Regions from separate parts of the Kitasatospora sp. NPDC059327 genome, predicted to be linked through region 1. Evidence: riboswitches for the same ligand, from Rfam matches in the RefSeq annotation. Region 1 holds a riboswitch; each other region holds the start of a gene.
What was found. A riboswitch is a leader RNA that binds a small molecule or an ion and turns the genes downstream of it on or off. The one in region 1 is predicted to bind cobalamin.
Positions count from the first base shown of each region.

Region 2: another riboswitch for cobalamin. It lies ahead of metE (5-methyltetrahydropteroyltriglutamate--homocysteine S-methyltransferase); the one in region 1 lies ahead of ACFXHB_RS07345 (prenyltransferase/squalene oxidase repeat-containing protein).
Region 3: another riboswitch for cobalamin. It lies ahead of ACFXHB_RS04735 (CoA-acylating methylmalonate-semialdehyde dehydrogenase); the one in region 1 lies ahead of ACFXHB_RS07345 (prenyltransferase/squalene oxidase repeat-containing protein).
Region 4: another riboswitch for cobalamin. It lies ahead of ACFXHB_RS14010 (cobalamin biosynthesis protein); the one in region 1 lies ahead of ACFXHB_RS07345 (prenyltransferase/squalene oxidase repeat-containing protein).

Region 1 is NZ_JBHYYB010000007.1:151,115-154,957, reverse strand. Features, by position in the region: gene ACFXHB_RS07345 (prenyltransferase/squalene oxidase repeat-containing protein) at 1-1,941, opposite strand, end outside; cobalamin riboswitch at 2,042-2,185, opposite strand; cobalamin riboswitch at 2,263-2,339, shown strand; gene ACFXHB_RS07340 (hypothetical protein) at 2,474-3,843, shown strand, end outside.
Region 2 is NZ_JBHYYB010000009.1:124,528-128,370, forward strand. Features, by position in the region: gene ACFXHB_RS08925 (SDR family oxidoreductase) at 1-207, shown strand, start outside; gene metE (5-methyltetrahydropteroyltriglutamate--homocysteine S-methyltransferase) at 295-2,604, opposite strand; cobalamin riboswitch at 2,763-2,917, opposite strand; gene ACFXHB_RS08935 (short-chain fatty acyl-CoA regulator family protein) at 3,039-3,843, opposite strand, start outside.
Region 3 is NZ_JBHYYB010000005.1:5,128-8,970, forward strand. Features, by position in the region: gene ACFXHB_RS04730 (hypothetical protein) at 1-1,146, opposite strand, end outside; cobalamin riboswitch at 1,470-1,660, shown strand; gene ACFXHB_RS04735 (CoA-acylating methylmalonate-semialdehyde dehydrogenase) at 1,863-3,362, shown strand; gene ACFXHB_RS04740 (acyl-CoA dehydrogenase family protein) at 3,379-3,843, shown strand, end outside.
Region 4 is NZ_JBHYYB010000018.1:79,790-83,632, forward strand. Features, by position in the region: gene ACFXHB_RS14000 (alpha/beta hydrolase family protein) at 1-507, opposite strand, end outside; gene ACFXHB_RS14005 (XRE family transcriptional regulator) at 797-1,513, opposite strand; cobalamin riboswitch at 1,754-1,916, shown strand; gene ACFXHB_RS14010 (cobalamin biosynthesis protein) at 2,012-2,983, shown strand; gene ACFXHB_RS14015 (cobyric acid synthase) at 2,980-3,843, shown strand, end outside.

The sequences.
Region 1 (3,843 bases):
GCCGGTGTTCTGGTCGGCCTTGGCGCAGACGGCCCGGTCCAGCGCGGCGATCAGGTCGTGGCCGCCGAAGGCCCGCGGGTCACGGCCGACGATCTCGGCGAGCAGCGCCTCCTTGCCGATCGAGCCGCCGCCCGCGTACTCGGTGCCGACGGCCGTCCAGTCGTTGACGGTCCGCTCGTTGGGGTCCTTGCCCCGCTGGTCCAGGAAGTCCACGATCCTGCGCAGGGCCGCGTCGTCGGCACCGGTCGCCGCGAGGGCGTAGGCGCCGTCGATGGTGAGCCCGAAGTCGGCGAAGGTCGGGAAGGCCTCGTAGTAGTGGCCGTCGATCAGGCGGGCCGGATCCGTCAGGTAGCCGCTCCCCCGGGCCAGGTCGGGGGTGCGGCCGGCGGGCGGGGTCGCGGTGGCGCCGTCCGGGTCGTGCCGGACAGTGGTGAGGTCGGTGCCGGTCAGCGCCAGGACGGCCTGCTCGGTGGCGGCCGCGTCGGCCTCGGAGGTGGCCGCGTCGGGGCCGAAACCGCCGTCCTCGCCCTGGCGGCCCGCGAGCCAGGCCGTGGCGGCGTCCCGCCGGGCGCCCTGGCCGGTGGCCCGAAACGCCTGTGCCGCGCTCGCGGTGCTGACGGTGTCGCCGGGGGCGCCCGCGTACGGCAGGAGGGAGCCGTCGGCCTGCTGGCTCGCCGCGAGTTGGTCCGCCGCCTTCTTCGCCGTCGCCTCGAAACCGGGGGCCGTGCGCAGGGCGAGGGCGGCGACGGCGGTGGTGAGCGGGTCGGACTCGCAGTGGTCACCGGCGACGATCATCGATCCGGCCAGCCCGCCGTCGGCGCACTGGAGGGCCGTGAAGCGGGCGAGTGCCGGGGCGGGCGGCGTGACGCCGGCACGCTGGAGCGCGATGACGCCGAGCGTCTGGACCCAGGGGGAGGCCGCCCCGAGGAAGTCCCCGGCGGCGGTGCACTTGCCGTTCTCCCCCGCCGCCGCGCAGACGTGGTCGGTGAGCGCGGCGACCAGGTCCCGGCCGCCGAAGGAGCGCGGGTCGCGGCCGGTGCTCTCGGCGACGAGGGCCAGCAGCGCGGCGGCCCGTGCGTCGGGCGCGCCGGTCGGACCCTCGGGGAGGAGGAACGCGTCGGTGTGCGTGGAGAGGAAGCCGAGCACCTTGCGCAGCGCCGGATCCTGCGTACCCGCCGCGGCGAGCGCGACGGCGGTGAGCGCGGTCCGCGGGTAGTCCGGCCCCTCGGTGGCCCAGTTCTCCATGTGGTCGCCGGCGACGAGGCGCCCGGCCAGCCAGGCCGCCGCGGCCGCCGGGTCGCCGGGGGCGGCCGGCGACCCGGTGGAGGTCGACGTCGGGCTCGGGGTCGCCGTGGGCGAGGGCGAGGGGCCGTCGTTCTTGGCCCGGACGGAGTCCGGGGTGAAGGTCGGCGCGCCGCTGGTGCCGCCGATGTCGGTGCCGCCGTACACCCAGGCCTCGACCTCGCCCGGCTTGGGCTTCTGCGTCCCCGCGCCGAACTGGCTGTAGGACCAGGCCTGTTGGCCGGGTGCGGCGATCCAGTACGACCAGTACGCGGTGGCCTGCGGGGTGTTGACGCACGACTCCTCGGCCGGCGTCGGGTACTGGGTGCCGGCGTCGAAGCTCCCGGTGCCCAACCGGCAGATGAAAGCCGGCCCGTCGTGCTCGGTGCCGGTGGTGGTGAACCCCGCGGCGTGCAGCAGGTTCATCCCCGTCGTGGGGTTGGCGTCGCAACCGCGGACGATGCCGCCGCCCCAGTGGCCGAAGTCGACGGCGACGATCGCGCCGGTCGTCGCGGTGCACCGCTCGATCGGGTCGGCGGCGGCGATGCCGGGCCGGCCGAGCAGGACCGTTCCGCAGGCGGCGGCCGCCACCGTGCCGGCGACCACCAGGGAGGCGAGGTCCCGGCTTCTGTGACGTGTGCGACTGCTGCTGACCCTCACGACGACTCCCTCGTCGGTCGACGCAGGAGACCACGGCGCAGCCGACGGTACCCGGGCAGGGACCGTCCCGACCACGTCGTAGTCCGCGACGACGCATGTGCTTGGAACAGACCCCCGGTCCAGGCATTCCGGCTCACCCACCCGGAGGTGGGTCCACGGTTGCGGGTCAGCGCCGGAATCGAACCGGCTTCCCCTGAATGCCGAGGGTGAAAAACGGTTCATCAGACCACGTCGGTCGAGGGACAGTCAACGGGTCGTCATGTCGACCACATCACCTCGTGATCGGGAGCGCCGTACGGTAGCGTCCGCGGTGGCCTGACGGGGGAACCCGGTGCGAATCCGGGGCTGACGCGCAGCGGTGTGGGGTGGCGTTCGAGCCACCCCGAGCCCGGATGCCCGCCCGGCCGTGCACCACGGCGAATGCCGGCCCACGCGATTCGGGCGGCGACCGCTCCAGCGGTCGCGCGCGCCCGAACGGACGCCGGACCGCACGGGGCAGGGTCGGCGCCCGCCACCCCAAGGAGCCTGTCCCGTGACCCTCCCCACCACCTCGCGGACCACCCCGTCCCGTGCCGCCTCCGCCGTCACCGTGGCGCTGTCGGCCGGAGCGCTGCTGCTCACCCCCGTCCCCGCCCACGCGACGGCCAGTCCCGCGCAGATAGCCACCTCCAAGAGCACCGGTGTCACCTACCTGAAGTCCCTGCAGGCCGCCGACGGCGGCTACGTCACCGGTGGCGGGCTCTCCAACGAGTGGGCCTTCAGCGCGCTTGCGGCCGCCGGCACGGCAGCGGCGGACGTCACCCCCGGTGGTGACGCGAGCAAGAACGCCCGCCTCGTGTACCGCAACCAGCTCGCCGCGCCCGGCTGGCCCGGCGGCTCGCCGGTCGTCACGGACTACGAGCGCGGCATCCTCAACGCCTACGCGGCGGGCATCGACCCCGCCCGAGTGGGCCCGGCCCGCAACCTCCTCGCCGACCTCACCGCCTACTGGCAGAGCGCCGAACCCGGCTACTACGGCCCGTCCGCCAACTTCAACGGCACCGTCTTCGGCCTGCTCGCCCTCGCGGGTGCCAGGACCCAGGCGGGCGCCCAGCGCGCCCCGCAGGCCCTGCTGAACGCCTCCGTCACCGCGGTGCGCGCCAACCAGCACAACGACGGGGGCTGGAACTACAGCAAGGCCGCGGGCGACCCGACCGCCCTCGCCCAGGGCAGCGACGTCGACATGACCGGCGCGGCCATGGCCTCGCTGTGCACCGGCGGCGTAGCCAACACCGATCCCGCGATCGTCGCCGCCAAGAACTTCCTCAAGGGCAAGCTCGCCTCGTCCGGGGCCTTCAACGCCATGTTCGGCGTGAACACCGACTCCAACGGCTGGGCCGTGTCCGGCCTCAACGCCTGCGGCATCAACCCCCAGGGCACCGACTTCACCAGCGGCACCGGCAAGACCCCGCTCGACTTCCTCATCGCCCAGCAGTTCAAGCCCGGCGGCGGCTTCAAGTACCTGCCCACCGACACCACCCCGTCCCCCTACGCCTCCGTCGACGGCCTGCGCGCCGTCGCGGGCGCCGGCTTCACCGCCACCCCGCCCGCCCCGACCACCGCCGGGGAACCGGCCTGGGCGGCGACCGGCGGGTTCACCGCCGGCACCGCGGCCAGGCTCGCCCTGGTCGTCGACGACGGCACCGGGGCGCTCAAGGTCTGCGCCGTCACCCTCACCCCGACCGGCACGGCCACCACCCTCGGCGAGGTCCTGGACGCGGCGGCCGGCGCCACCCCGGGCGGCTGCGTCACCTCCGTCACGCCGTCCACCGGCGGCGGCACCGTCACGGCGGTCAACGGCACGGCCAACAGCGGTTCCTCCACCTGGAAGGTCGGCCTGGACGGCGCCGCCGCGAGCGCCGC
Region 2 (3,843 bases), on a different contig from region 1:
GTCGACGGCGTCGCCGCGACCGTCGCGCAGGCCGGCGGCGGCAGCGCCGACGAGGTCGTCCGGCAGGCCGCCGCCGAGTCGGCCACCGGCCGCTTCACCCGGCCGGAGGAGGTCGCCGACCTGGTCCTGCTGCTCGCCGGGGACCGGGCCGGCAATGTCACCGGCGCCGACTTCCGGATCGACGGCGGGCTGGTCACCACCCTCTGAACCCGCCGCGCCGCGACTCCCCCGCCCGGGGCCGGGTGGCGGCGGACGGGCCGGGACGAACGGCGGCCGTCCGTCCCGGCCCGCCGGTCAGCCCGCCAGCTCGGCGCGGACCACCCGGGCCGCCTCGACCAGGTGCTCCAGCGAGGCCCTGGTCTCCGGCCAACCGCGGGTCTTCAGACCGCAGTCGGGGTTGACCCAGAGCCGCTCCGCCGGAATCGCGGCCAGTCCGGCCCGGAGCAGCGAGGCCGCCTCCCCGGCGCTCGGCACCCGGGGCGAGTGGATGTCGTAGACACCCGGGCCGACCTCGCGCGGATAGCCGGCCTCGGCCAGCTCGTGGGCGACCTCCATGTGCGAACGGGCCGCCTCCAGCGAGATCACGTCGGCGTCGAGCTCGTCGATCGCGGTCATGATCGCGCCGAACTCGGCGTAGCACATGTGGGTGTGGATCTGGGTGTCGGCGCGGACCCCGGAGGTCGAGAGCCGGAACGACTCGGTGGCCCAGGCCAGGTAGCCGGGGCGGTCGGCCGCCCGCAGCGGCAGGGTCTCGCGCAGCGCCGGCTCGTCGACCTGGATGACGGCCGCGCCGGCCGCCTCCAGGTCGGTCACCTCGTCGCGCAGGGCGAGCGCGACCTGCCGGGCGGTGTCGCCCACCGGCTGGTCGTCCCGGACGAAGGACCAGGCGAGCATGGTCACCGGGCCGGTGAGCATGCCCTTGACCGGACGGTCCGTCAGATCGGCGGCGTAGCGGTACCAGTCGACGGTCATCGGGTGCGGGCGGGAGATGTCGCCGGCCAGCACCGGCGGGCGGACGTAGCGGGTGCCGTAGGACTGCACCCAGCCGTGCCGGGTGGCCAGGTAGCCGGTCAGCTGCTCGGCGAAGTACTGGACCATGTCGTTGCGTTCCGGCTCGCCGTGGACCAGGACGTCGATGCCCGTCTTCTCCTGGTAGGCGATCACCTCACGGACCTCGGCCCGCATCCGGTCCCGGTAGGTGCCGTCGTCGATGCGGCCGGCCCGCAGATCGGCGCGGGCCGTGCGCAGTTCGGTGGTCTGCGGGAAGGAGCCGATGGTGGTGGTCGGCAGCAGCGGCAGGTTCAGCCTGGTCCGCTGCGCCTCGGCGCGCTCGGGGTAGGCCTGGGCGCGGCGGGCGGCCGCGGGGGTGGTGGCGGCGACGCGGGCCCGGACGGCCGGGTCGTGGGTCAGCGCGGAGGCGGCGCGGGAGGCCAGGTCGGCACGGTTGGCGGCCAGTTGGGCCGCGATGGTGTCAGTGCCGTGGGCCAGGCCGCGCGCCAGGGTGGCGATCTCGGTGGTCTTCTGGCGGGCGAAGGCCAGCCAGCGGGCGACCTGCGGGTCGAGGTCCCGCTCGGCGTCGGCGTCGAGCGGGACGTGCAGCAGGGAGCAGGACGGCGCGACGTCGACCCGGTCGGCCAGCCCGAGCAGGGTGCCGAGGGTGGCGAGGGACTTCTCCAGGTTGTTGATCCAGATGTTGCGGCCGTCCACCACGCCCGCGACCAGGCGCTTGCCGGGCAGGCCGCCGACGGCGGCGAGGTCGTCGAGGTTGGCGGCGCCCGGACCGGTGAAGTCCAGGCCGATGCCCTCGATCGGGGCCTTGGCCAGGACGGGGAGGGCCTCGCCGAGACGGTCGAAGTAGCTGGCGACCAGCAGCCGGGGGCGGTCGGTGAGCCCGCCGAGTTCGCGGTAGACCCGGGTGGCGGCGTTCAGCTCGGCCGGAGTGCGGTCCTGGACCAGGGCCGGTTCGTCGAGCTGGACCCACTCGGCGCCCGCGGCGCGCAGGTCGGCGAGGAGTTCGGCGTAGACGGGCAGCAGCCGGTCCAGCAGGGTGATCGGCCGGAAGTCCGCGGCCACGCCGGGGGCGGGCTTGGCGAGCAGCAGGTACGTCAGCGGGCCGACCAGCACCGGCCGGGCGCGGTGACCGGCCTCCAGGGCCTCACGCAGTTCGGCGACCGGCTTCGCGGAGTTCGCCACGAAGACCGTGTCCGGGCCCAACTCGGGTACCAAGTAGTGGTAGTTGGTGTCGAACCACTTGGTCATCTCCAGCGGTGCGACCTCCTGCGTGCCACGGGCCATGGCGAAGTAGCCGTCCAGCGGGTCGGCCGCGACGGCGGCGCGGTGGCGGGCCGGGATCGCGCCGACCGCGACCGTGGTGTCCAGGACGTGGTCGTAGAGCGAGAAGTCGCCGGTGGGGACTTCGGTGACGCCCGCCTCGGTCAGCCGGCGCCAGTTGTCCCGGCGCAGTCCGGCGGCGACGGCGTGCAGGGCGGCGGCGGTGACGCGGCCGGCCCAGTACCCCTCGACGGCCTTCTTCAGCTCCCGGTCGGCACCCTGCCGCGGGTAGCCGTACACGGTGGCCTGCGGGGCGGTGGAACTCGATGACACGGAACTCTCCTTCGCGAGTCGCGCTGCGATCCCGGGAGAGCGCGACGGCGTGGAGGTACGACAGTGGGGGCACGGCACCAGGATGGGCCCGCCCGCTCCGCCGACCCGCCCTCGAGGTCACCGAGATCACCGCGTGCGGGGTGCACGCGGGCAGTGGCAGGTCTTCGGACTCGCGGGCACGTCCATCTGGCGAACCAGGCGGACCCCTACTGGCCGTCGCTTCCCGGGCCCCGCTGGGACCCAGTGCATGTGACGGCGGTCGTTCCCACTCACCGCTGCGGGGCAGTCCCGGATTTCCACCGGGTTCCCTCTTGCGACGCCGTGGCTGGAGGACACGGCGAACCGACTGCACCGCCCACCCTAGGCCCATCGACGGCGTCGCGTCGGCGATTGTCCGGATCGCGGATGGTGGCGTGGGCAGGTGAGGCGCCCCGTCACCCCCGCGGCCCCGCTCCCCCGGACCGCCCCGCTCCCCCCGGCTGTGCGGCGCCGCCCGGGCGAACCGCCGCTCCGACCCGGACGGGATAGGGCACGAAGGTGCTGGTGTGCTCGTCCACCGCCAGGGGCAGGCCGACCGCGGGCGCGGCCCGCTGCGGGCAGGCGGGGCGCTCACACGCCTTGCAGCCGAGGCCGATCGGGGTCGCGGCCGCCTCGTCCGCGAGGTCGAGCCCGGCGGAGTAGACGAGCCTGGACGCGTGCCGGAGCTCGCAGCCGAGGCCGACGGCGAAGGTCTTGCCCGGCCGCCCCCAGCCGCCCGGTGAGCGGGACACCGCCCGGGCGGTCCACAGGTAGCGCCGGCCGTCGGGCATCGCGGCGACCTGGACGTGCACCCGGCCGGGGGCGGCGAAGGCCTCGTAGACGTTCCACAGCGGGCAGGTGCCGCCGGTGCGGGAGAAGTGGAAGTCCGTGGCGGACTGGCGCTTGGAGACGTTGCCGGCCCGGTCGACCCGGACGAAGGAGAACGGCACCCCGCGCAGCCGGGGCCGCTGGAGCGTGCTGAGGCGGTGGCAGACGGTCTCGTACCCCAGCCCGAAGTGGTCGGCGAGGTGCTCGATGTCGTAGCGCGCCGCCTCCGCCTCGGCGTGGAAGACCCGGTAGGGCAGGACCAGGGCGGCGGCGAAGTAGTTGGCCAGCCCGATCCGGGTCAGGGACCAGGCGGTCGACCCGGGCGCGCTGTCCTCGGCGGCGAGTTCACCGAGCAGCGCGTCGTGTTCCAGGTAGGCCAGCTGGGTCGCCATC
Region 3 (3,843 bases), on a different contig from region 1:
CACCAGTTCGGCGTTCCAGCCCGAGACGGTGGTCACCAGGTACGGGCGGGCCCGCCCGGCGCCGTCGTCCCGCAGCCGGTCGAGGACCGCCGGCGCCAGGGCGATCTGGGGCCGGCCCTCGGGACGGGGGAGCAGCAGTGGGCGCAGGACCGGGTCCAGGCCCTGGGCCAGGTCCGCGCCGTTGACGAAGACCCGCTCGGAGATGTCCACCCCGGGCAGTCCGAGGGCGGCGACCGCCCTGATGACCTCGGTGTCCAGCGTCTTGAGGGTGAACGGGAGCACCTGGTCGAAGGACTCGTCGGGCCGGTCCACGGCGACGGTGAAGTTCCAGCTGTTCAGCAGCCGGCCGTAGCCGAGGAAGGGCTCGTAGCCGGAGAAGACCGAGACGTTCCCCTGCTGGTCCTCGGTGGCCAGCAGGCTCAGCAGGTTCTCGTCCTGGGGCCGGGCGCTCGGTGCCTGGGCGGGGTCGAAGGCGTCCCGGCGCAGCTTGGGCCGGAGCACGCTGTAGAAGGCGATGAGCCGTTCGACCAGCACGATGCCCCAGGCGACGGCGAGGAGCGGGAGGGCGAGGGGCGGCAGGGGGATCGGGACGACGGAGTCCGAGGGGTCGGAGAGGGGCTGGTAGCCGAAGGAGGCCAGCAGGGCGATCGCGGTCAGGGCGAGCAGGACCTGGGCGGTGGTCTGCCGGGCGCGCGCGGCGAGCGCGTAGCGCAGGACGCAGACCAGGTCGACACCGGGGGAGGAGGCGATGGCGCGGTGCGTCTCCTTGAGGACGGACTCGATGGCCCGGTTGCCCAGGTCGCTCTCCAGCTGCACGGCCGCGCAGAGGTAGCGGGTGGCGTCCGTGGCCAGGTGCCGGGCCGGCGGCTGGGGGCCGGGCTGGGGCGCCGGTGTCCAGCTGCTCGACGGCGGCGGTGCCGCGGTACCGCCGGGGGCGGGGCCGGCCGGTGCGAAGGTCGGGGCCATCGACGGCATGGGCTTCACGGGCCCCGGCACGAGCGGCCCGGCCGGCAGGGGCGGCCCGGGGGGCCCGGCCGGGCCCGGGGTGTAGCCGCCCGGTCCGGCCCCGCAGGTGGGGCAGCGGGCGGTGGCCGCCGAGCAGGCCGTGCCGCAGACGAAACAGTTCCACATGTCGAATGTGCTCATCTGACCATCGCCGACCTTCGCGCGACAACGACTTCCCCGTGGGCCCGCGCGGACGCGTCGGCCGGGTACGGCGAAGGCGTCGCGCGTGCATGCCCACAGCATGTACCTGCCCGGAACGATCCGGCACCATACGCTTTCGCCGTTACCAAACAAAGACGTGATGTTGTGTCAAAGATGAATGTCCGCAGGCTAGTTGATCATCACTGCAGGGGCTTCGCCGCAGTTCGCGGCTGTCGCGGGTGGCGGGCGCGCGCGGTGGACGGTCATGGCGGCGGCGGCCGGGCGAGGGTGGCGATACGGTGCGGCTCGACCCCTGGACTTAGTAGGACGTCCAACTATATGGTCGTGGACAAGGCCCGCAGTGCAGGGAAGCCGGTGTGAATCCGGCACGGTCCCGCCACTGTGACCGGGGAGTGCGTCGTCGCAGTACCAGCCACTGGCAGCCAGCCGGGAAGGCCGGGCGGCGCGCGGTGATCCGGGAGTCAGGATACCGACTGCGGGTGTTCCGTGTTGTCCACGAGGATGGAGCAAACACGCATGGCACCGGTCTGCGCGCCTCCCGACCCTGGTGATCCTGCGACGGCCGCGGTGTGCCCGTCCCCCTGACGGTGTGCCGCGCCCGGCGGTACCCGTGTGCCCGCACCGGGCCCACGGCGGTGCCGCCGTGCCCCAGTTCCCTCGGATCCACCTGACATCCTGACGAGAGCAGGCTTGTGATGATCCGTGAGCTCAACCACTACATCGGCGGCAAGCACGTCGCCGGCACCTCCGGGGTGTTCGGCGACGTGTACGACCCCAACACCGGTACGGTCCAGGCACGTGTTCCACTGGCGAGCCGGGCCGAGACCGAGGCGGCGATCGCCGACGCCGAACAGGCCCAGGTCGAGTGGGCCGCCTGGAACCCGCAGCGGCGGGCCCGGGTGCTGCTGCGCTTCCTCCAACTGGTCGAGGCCGAGCGCGAGTCGCTGGCCCGGCTGCTCTCCGCCGAACACGGCAAGACCGTCGCCGACGCCCACGGCGACCTCCAGCGCGGGCTGGAGGTGGTGGAGTTCGCCGCCGGTGTCCCGCACCTGCTCAAGGGCGAGTTCACCGACAGCGCCGGTACCGGCATCGACGTGTACTCGCTGCGCCAGCCGCTCGGGGTGGTCGCGGGCATCACCCCGTTCAACTTCCCCGCGATGATTCCGCTGTGGAAGGCGGCGCCCGCGATCGCCTGCGGAAACGCCTTCGTGCTCAAGCCCTCCGAGCGCGACCCGTCGGTGCCGCTGCGGCTCGCCGAGCTGTTCGTCGAGGCGGGCCTGCCGCCGGGGGTGCTGAACGTCGTCAACGGCGGCAAGGAGGCGGTGGACACGCTGCTCGACGATCCGCGGGTGCAGGCGCTGGGGTTCGTCGGGTCGACACCGGTCGCCGAGTACGTCTACGCCACGGCGGCCGCGCGGGGCAAGCGCGCGCAGTGCTTCGGGGGCGCCAAGAACCACCTGATCGTGATGCCGGACGCCGACCTCGACCAGGCCGCCGACGCGCTGATCGGCGCCGGGTACGGCTCCGCGGGCGAGCGGTGCATGGCCGTCTCCGTCGCGGTGCCGGTGGGGGAGGAGACCGCGGACGCGCTGGTCGCCAAGCTCATCGAGCGGATCGCCGCGCTCAGGGTCGGCGCCTCGCACGACCCCGCGGCCGACTTCGGTCCGCTGGTCGGCCGGGACGCCCTGGAGCGGGTGCGCGGATTCCTGGACCTGGGCGTCGAGGAGGGCGCCGAACTGGTCGTCGACGGTCGTGAGCTGACCGTGCCGGGGTACGAGGACGGCTACTTCCTGGGGGCCACGCTGTTCGACCGGGTCACCCCCGGGATGCGGATCTACCGCGAGGAGATCTTCGGCCCGGTGCTGTGCGTGGTCCGTGCGGCGGACTACGAGGAGGCACTGCGGCTGCCGAGCGAGCACGAGTTCGGCAACGGCGTGGCGATCTTCACGCGGGACGGCGACACCGCGCGGGACTTCACCCGGCGGGTCCACACCGGGATGATCGGCGTGAACGTGCCGATCCCGGTCCCCGTCGCGTACCACACCTTCGGCGGGTGGAAGCGCTCCGGGTTCGGCGACCTCAACCAGCACGGTCCGGACGCGATCCGCTTCTACACCAGGACCAAGACCGTCACCTCGCGCTGGCCCTCCGGGGTCAAGGAGGGCGCGAGCTTCACCATCCCGACGATGGGCTGAGGCCGCCGTGCACACCATGACGGAGGATCAGCGCGCCATCGCCGCGACCACCCGGGACTTCGCGCGCGAGCACCTGGCACCGCACGCGGTCGCGTGGGACCGGGACAAGCACTTCCCGCTGGACGTGCTGCGCAAGGCCGCCGGACTCGGACTCGGCGGTGTCTACGTCCGCGAGGGCGAGGGCGGTTCGGGGCTCACCCGGCAGGACGGGGTGCTGGTGTTCGAGGCGCTGGCCACCGGCTGCCCCTCGATCGCGGCCTACCTCTCCATCCACAACATGGTCGCCTGGATGGTCGACCGCCACGGCACGGCCGCGCAGCGCTCCCGTTGGCTGCCCGGGCTGTGCGCGATGGACAGCCCGGGCAGCTACTGCCTGACCGAGCCGGGGGCGGGTTCGGACGCCGCCGCCCTCGTCACCCGCGCCGTCCGGGACGGCGACGGCTGGGTGCTGGACGGCGTCAAGCAGTTCATCTCCGGTGCC
Region 4 (3,843 bases), on a different contig from region 1:
CGGGAGGGTCTGCTGCCGGTCGGCGCCGGGGCCGTGCACCAGGATCACCCAGGTACCGCGCTTGCCGTCGAGCCACCAGGCGGGCAGCGCGCCCAGCTCGCCCTCCACGGCGGTCTCGGTGAACGGCAGGCCGAGTGCGGAGGTCGGATCGCCGAGGTGGACGCGGGGCGTGAAGCGGACCGAGGTGCCGGGAGCCAGGGTGCCCCGGTCGGCGCGGACCAGTCGCCGGGTGACGCCCCGCTCGTCCGCGTGCAGGATCTCGTCGACCACCGCGTGCCCGCCGTCGGCCCACTCGACGGCCCAGCGGCCGGGGCGGGCGCTCTCGGCGGTGCGGGTGAAGGTGGCCCGACCCGCGCCGAGGGCCAGCACCACCACGGGGCCGGCGGGCCGCTCACGGGCGGCCGCCGGGTTGACCATCCGCTCGGACGCCCGCCGGCCGATCAGCAGGACGGCGGCCCCGGTCCCGACGACGGCGGCCGCCACTACGGCCGCGGTTCCCCAACGCATATCGCTCCCCGCTCTGTTCGTCGCGGACTGGGCACTGTGCCCACCAGTCCACTCGTGGGAACGGCGCCCGGCCACCGGACACGGCCGTCCGGGTCACGCCGGCCCGGGGTTCACGGTGCGGCGGGGTTCACGGTGCGGCGGGGTTCACGGTGCGGCGGGGCTCGCGGCGGGGCAGGGCTCGCGGCGGGGCTCGCGACGCGAATCACGGAAGGAGGGAACGGAAGCGGAGACAGGGAAACGGAGAAGGCAAGCGGAGGACGGAAGGGGGAGCGGGGAGGACCGCGGCCGGTCAGACCGGGATCTCGGTCTCCAGCCGCCCCAGCAGCTCCCAGAACCGCTCGCCCGGCGGCCGGGCCGCCTGCGCCGCCTCGGGGCCCGCCGCCGGGGCCGGGGAGCCCCAGCTGCCGGCGCCCCAGTGGGAGGTGACCTGGTACTCCTTCTGCAGCGCCGTCAGCACGGTGGCGAGGTCGTCCTCGTGTACCGGCACGATCCGGCCGATCGGCCGCACGTGCGCCTGCCAGCGGCTGTCCACGCACTGCCGCAGCCGCCGGTCCAGCTCGTCCGCCCGGCCCGTCACCGCGACCAGCTCGCGCAGCGTCAGGCCGAGCACCTGGGCCAGCGCGTACGTCTGCTCCTGCTCGCCGTCCCACCGCCCGGTCGCCTCGGCCTGCTGGTACTGCCGCAGGGCGATGCCGATCCGGCGGGCCGCGCTCTCCTGGTTGAGCTCCCGGGCGACCCGGAAGTCCCGCAGCCGGGCCGGGCGGACGCCCATCAGCTGGGCCGGCGGGCACCAGAGCGCCCGGGCCAGCGCGATGAACTCCTCCTCGGTGGGGCGCAGCGCGCCGCTCTCCCAGCCGAGCAGGTGGGTGGGCAGCAGCCGGACACCGTGCGCGGCCATGCCCTCGACCACCTGGTCGGGGGTCAGGCCGAGTCCGGCGCGGTGCGCGCGGGCGGCCGCGGGCGAGAAGGGCACCGGAGGCACGGCGGGTGGCTGTCTGCGTCGCATGGGACCCGACGGTAGGGGGTGGTCCGGCCGCCCCCCAGCCGCCGAACACACGAAGCGGGCCTGGAGGGTTCTCCAGGCGACTGGACGATCACACAGGCTGTCATGCCCCTGCGGGGGGTGGTGATCAGAGGTAGCGACGGGGCCGGGAAACCCCCGGGCGCTGTGACCAACCCCTCCGTGACCTTGGTTGACGCACGGTTCGGCCGCGTGATGGGATCCTTCAGCCAAACGGAGGCATGCAGAGGAAGCCGGTGCGAGTCCGGCGCGGTCCCGCCACTGTCACCGGGGAGCACACTCGGAGTCCCTCCTCGCCCGACGCGGCGCCGGAGGGGTCCATCACGGCGAGCCGTCAGCGGCGGCCGGAGGCCCGGGGGTGCGTTCGACCCCGGAAGCCAGGAGACTCTCGCCCCCGGTTCGTCGATCCAGGGCGCGGACCCTGAGTGAGGACACGCACGCGATGCAGGCTGCCCCGACCTTCCGAGCCCTCTGCTGTCCACCGTGCGCCCGCTGACCCGCGCCGCCGCCTTCGCGCTGGGCGCCGTCGCCGGATACCTCGCCGACGCCCGTTTCGCCGATCCGCGGCGCGGCCACCCGGTGGCCGTCTTCGGCGGCGCGGCCGGCCGGCTGGAGCGGCGGATCTGGCGCGACGACCGCGCGGTCGGCACCGCCTTCACCGCGCTCTGCGTGGGCACCGTCGCCGCCGGCGCGGTGGCCGCCGACCGCACCCTGGGCCGCCGGCCGCTCGGGCGGGCCGCGCTGGCCGCCGCCGCGACCTGGACGGTGCTCGGCGGCACCTCGCTCACCCGCGAGGCCCGCACGATCGGGCGCTCGCTCGCCGCGCACGACCTCGCGGCGGCGCGCGAGCGGCTGCCGCACCTGTGCGGACGCGACCCGAGCGCCCTCGACGAGCAGCAGATCGCCCGCGCGGTGGTCGAGTCGGTCGCCGAGAACACCGCCGACGCCGTGGTCAACGCGCTCGTCTGGGGCGCCCTCGCGGGCACGCCCGGGCTGCTGGCGTTCCGCGCGGTCAACACCCTCGACGCGATGGTCGGCCACCGCTCGCCCCGCCACACCCGGTTCGGCTGGGCCTCGGCCCGGCTGGATGACCTGGCGGGCTGGCCGGGCGCCCGGCTGACCGCGCTGCTGGCGGTCGCCGCCGCGCCCGAGCCCCGGACGGCCTGGCGGGTCTGGCGCCGGGACGGCTCCGCCCACCCCAGCCCCAACGCGGGCCAGGCCGAGTCGGCCTTCGCCGGCGCCGTCGGGGTGCGCCTCGGCGGCACCCTGCGGTACGGCACCCGGGTGGAGCACCGGCCGGTCCTGGGCGGCGAGCTGCGGCCGGTGACGGTGGACGATATCGAGCGCGCCTGCCGGCTCTCCCGCCGGGTGGGGCTGCTCGCACTGGGTACGACCGTCGCCGGGCACGCCGTCGTGCGGGCCTTCGGGGCGGGGACGAGAAGGGGGAGCGCGTGAGCAACGCACTGCTGGTCGCCGGGACGACCTCGGACGCCGGGAAGAGCGTGGTCACCGCCGGCATCTGCCGCTGGCTGGCCCGTCAGGGCGTCGCCGTGGCGCCGTTCAAGGCGCAGAACATGTCCTTGAACTCCTTCGTCACCGCCGACGGCGCGGAGATCGGCCGCGCCCAGGCGATGCAGGCCCAGGCCGCCCGGGTGGAGCCCGAGGCGGCGATGAACCCGGTGCTGCTGAAGCCCGGCGCGGACGGCCGCAGCCAGGTGGTGCTGCTCGGCCGGGCGGTCGCCGAGGTCGGCGCGCTGGACTACCGCGAGCGCAAGCCCGTCCTGCTGGAACGGGCCCTGGAGTGCCTGGCCGACCTGCGCCGCCGCTACGACGTGGTGGTCTGCGAGGGCGCCGGGTCACCCGCCGAGATCAATCTGCGCGACCGGGACATCGCCAACATGGGCCTGGCCACCGCCGCCGCGCTGCCCGTCGTGGTGGTCGGCGACATCGACCGCGGCGGCGTGTTCGCGGCGATGTACGGGACGCTGGCGCTGCTGTCCCAGGAGGACCAACGGCATGTCGCGGGCTGGCTCGTCAACAAGTTCCGCGGCGACGCGCGGCTGCTGGCGCCCGGGCTGGAGATGCTCCGCGAGCTGACCGGCCGTCCGGTCCTGGGCACCCTGCCGATGCTGTCCGGGCTCTGGCTGGACGCCGAGGACTCGCTGGACCTGACCACCGTGGTGGACCGCACCGAGGGCCGCGGGCCGCTCGGCACCGACGTGCTGCGGGTGGCCGTGGTGCGCTTCCCCCGGCTCTCCAACTTCACCGACGTGGACGCGCTGGCGCAGGAGCCCGGGGTGCTGGTCCGCTGGGCC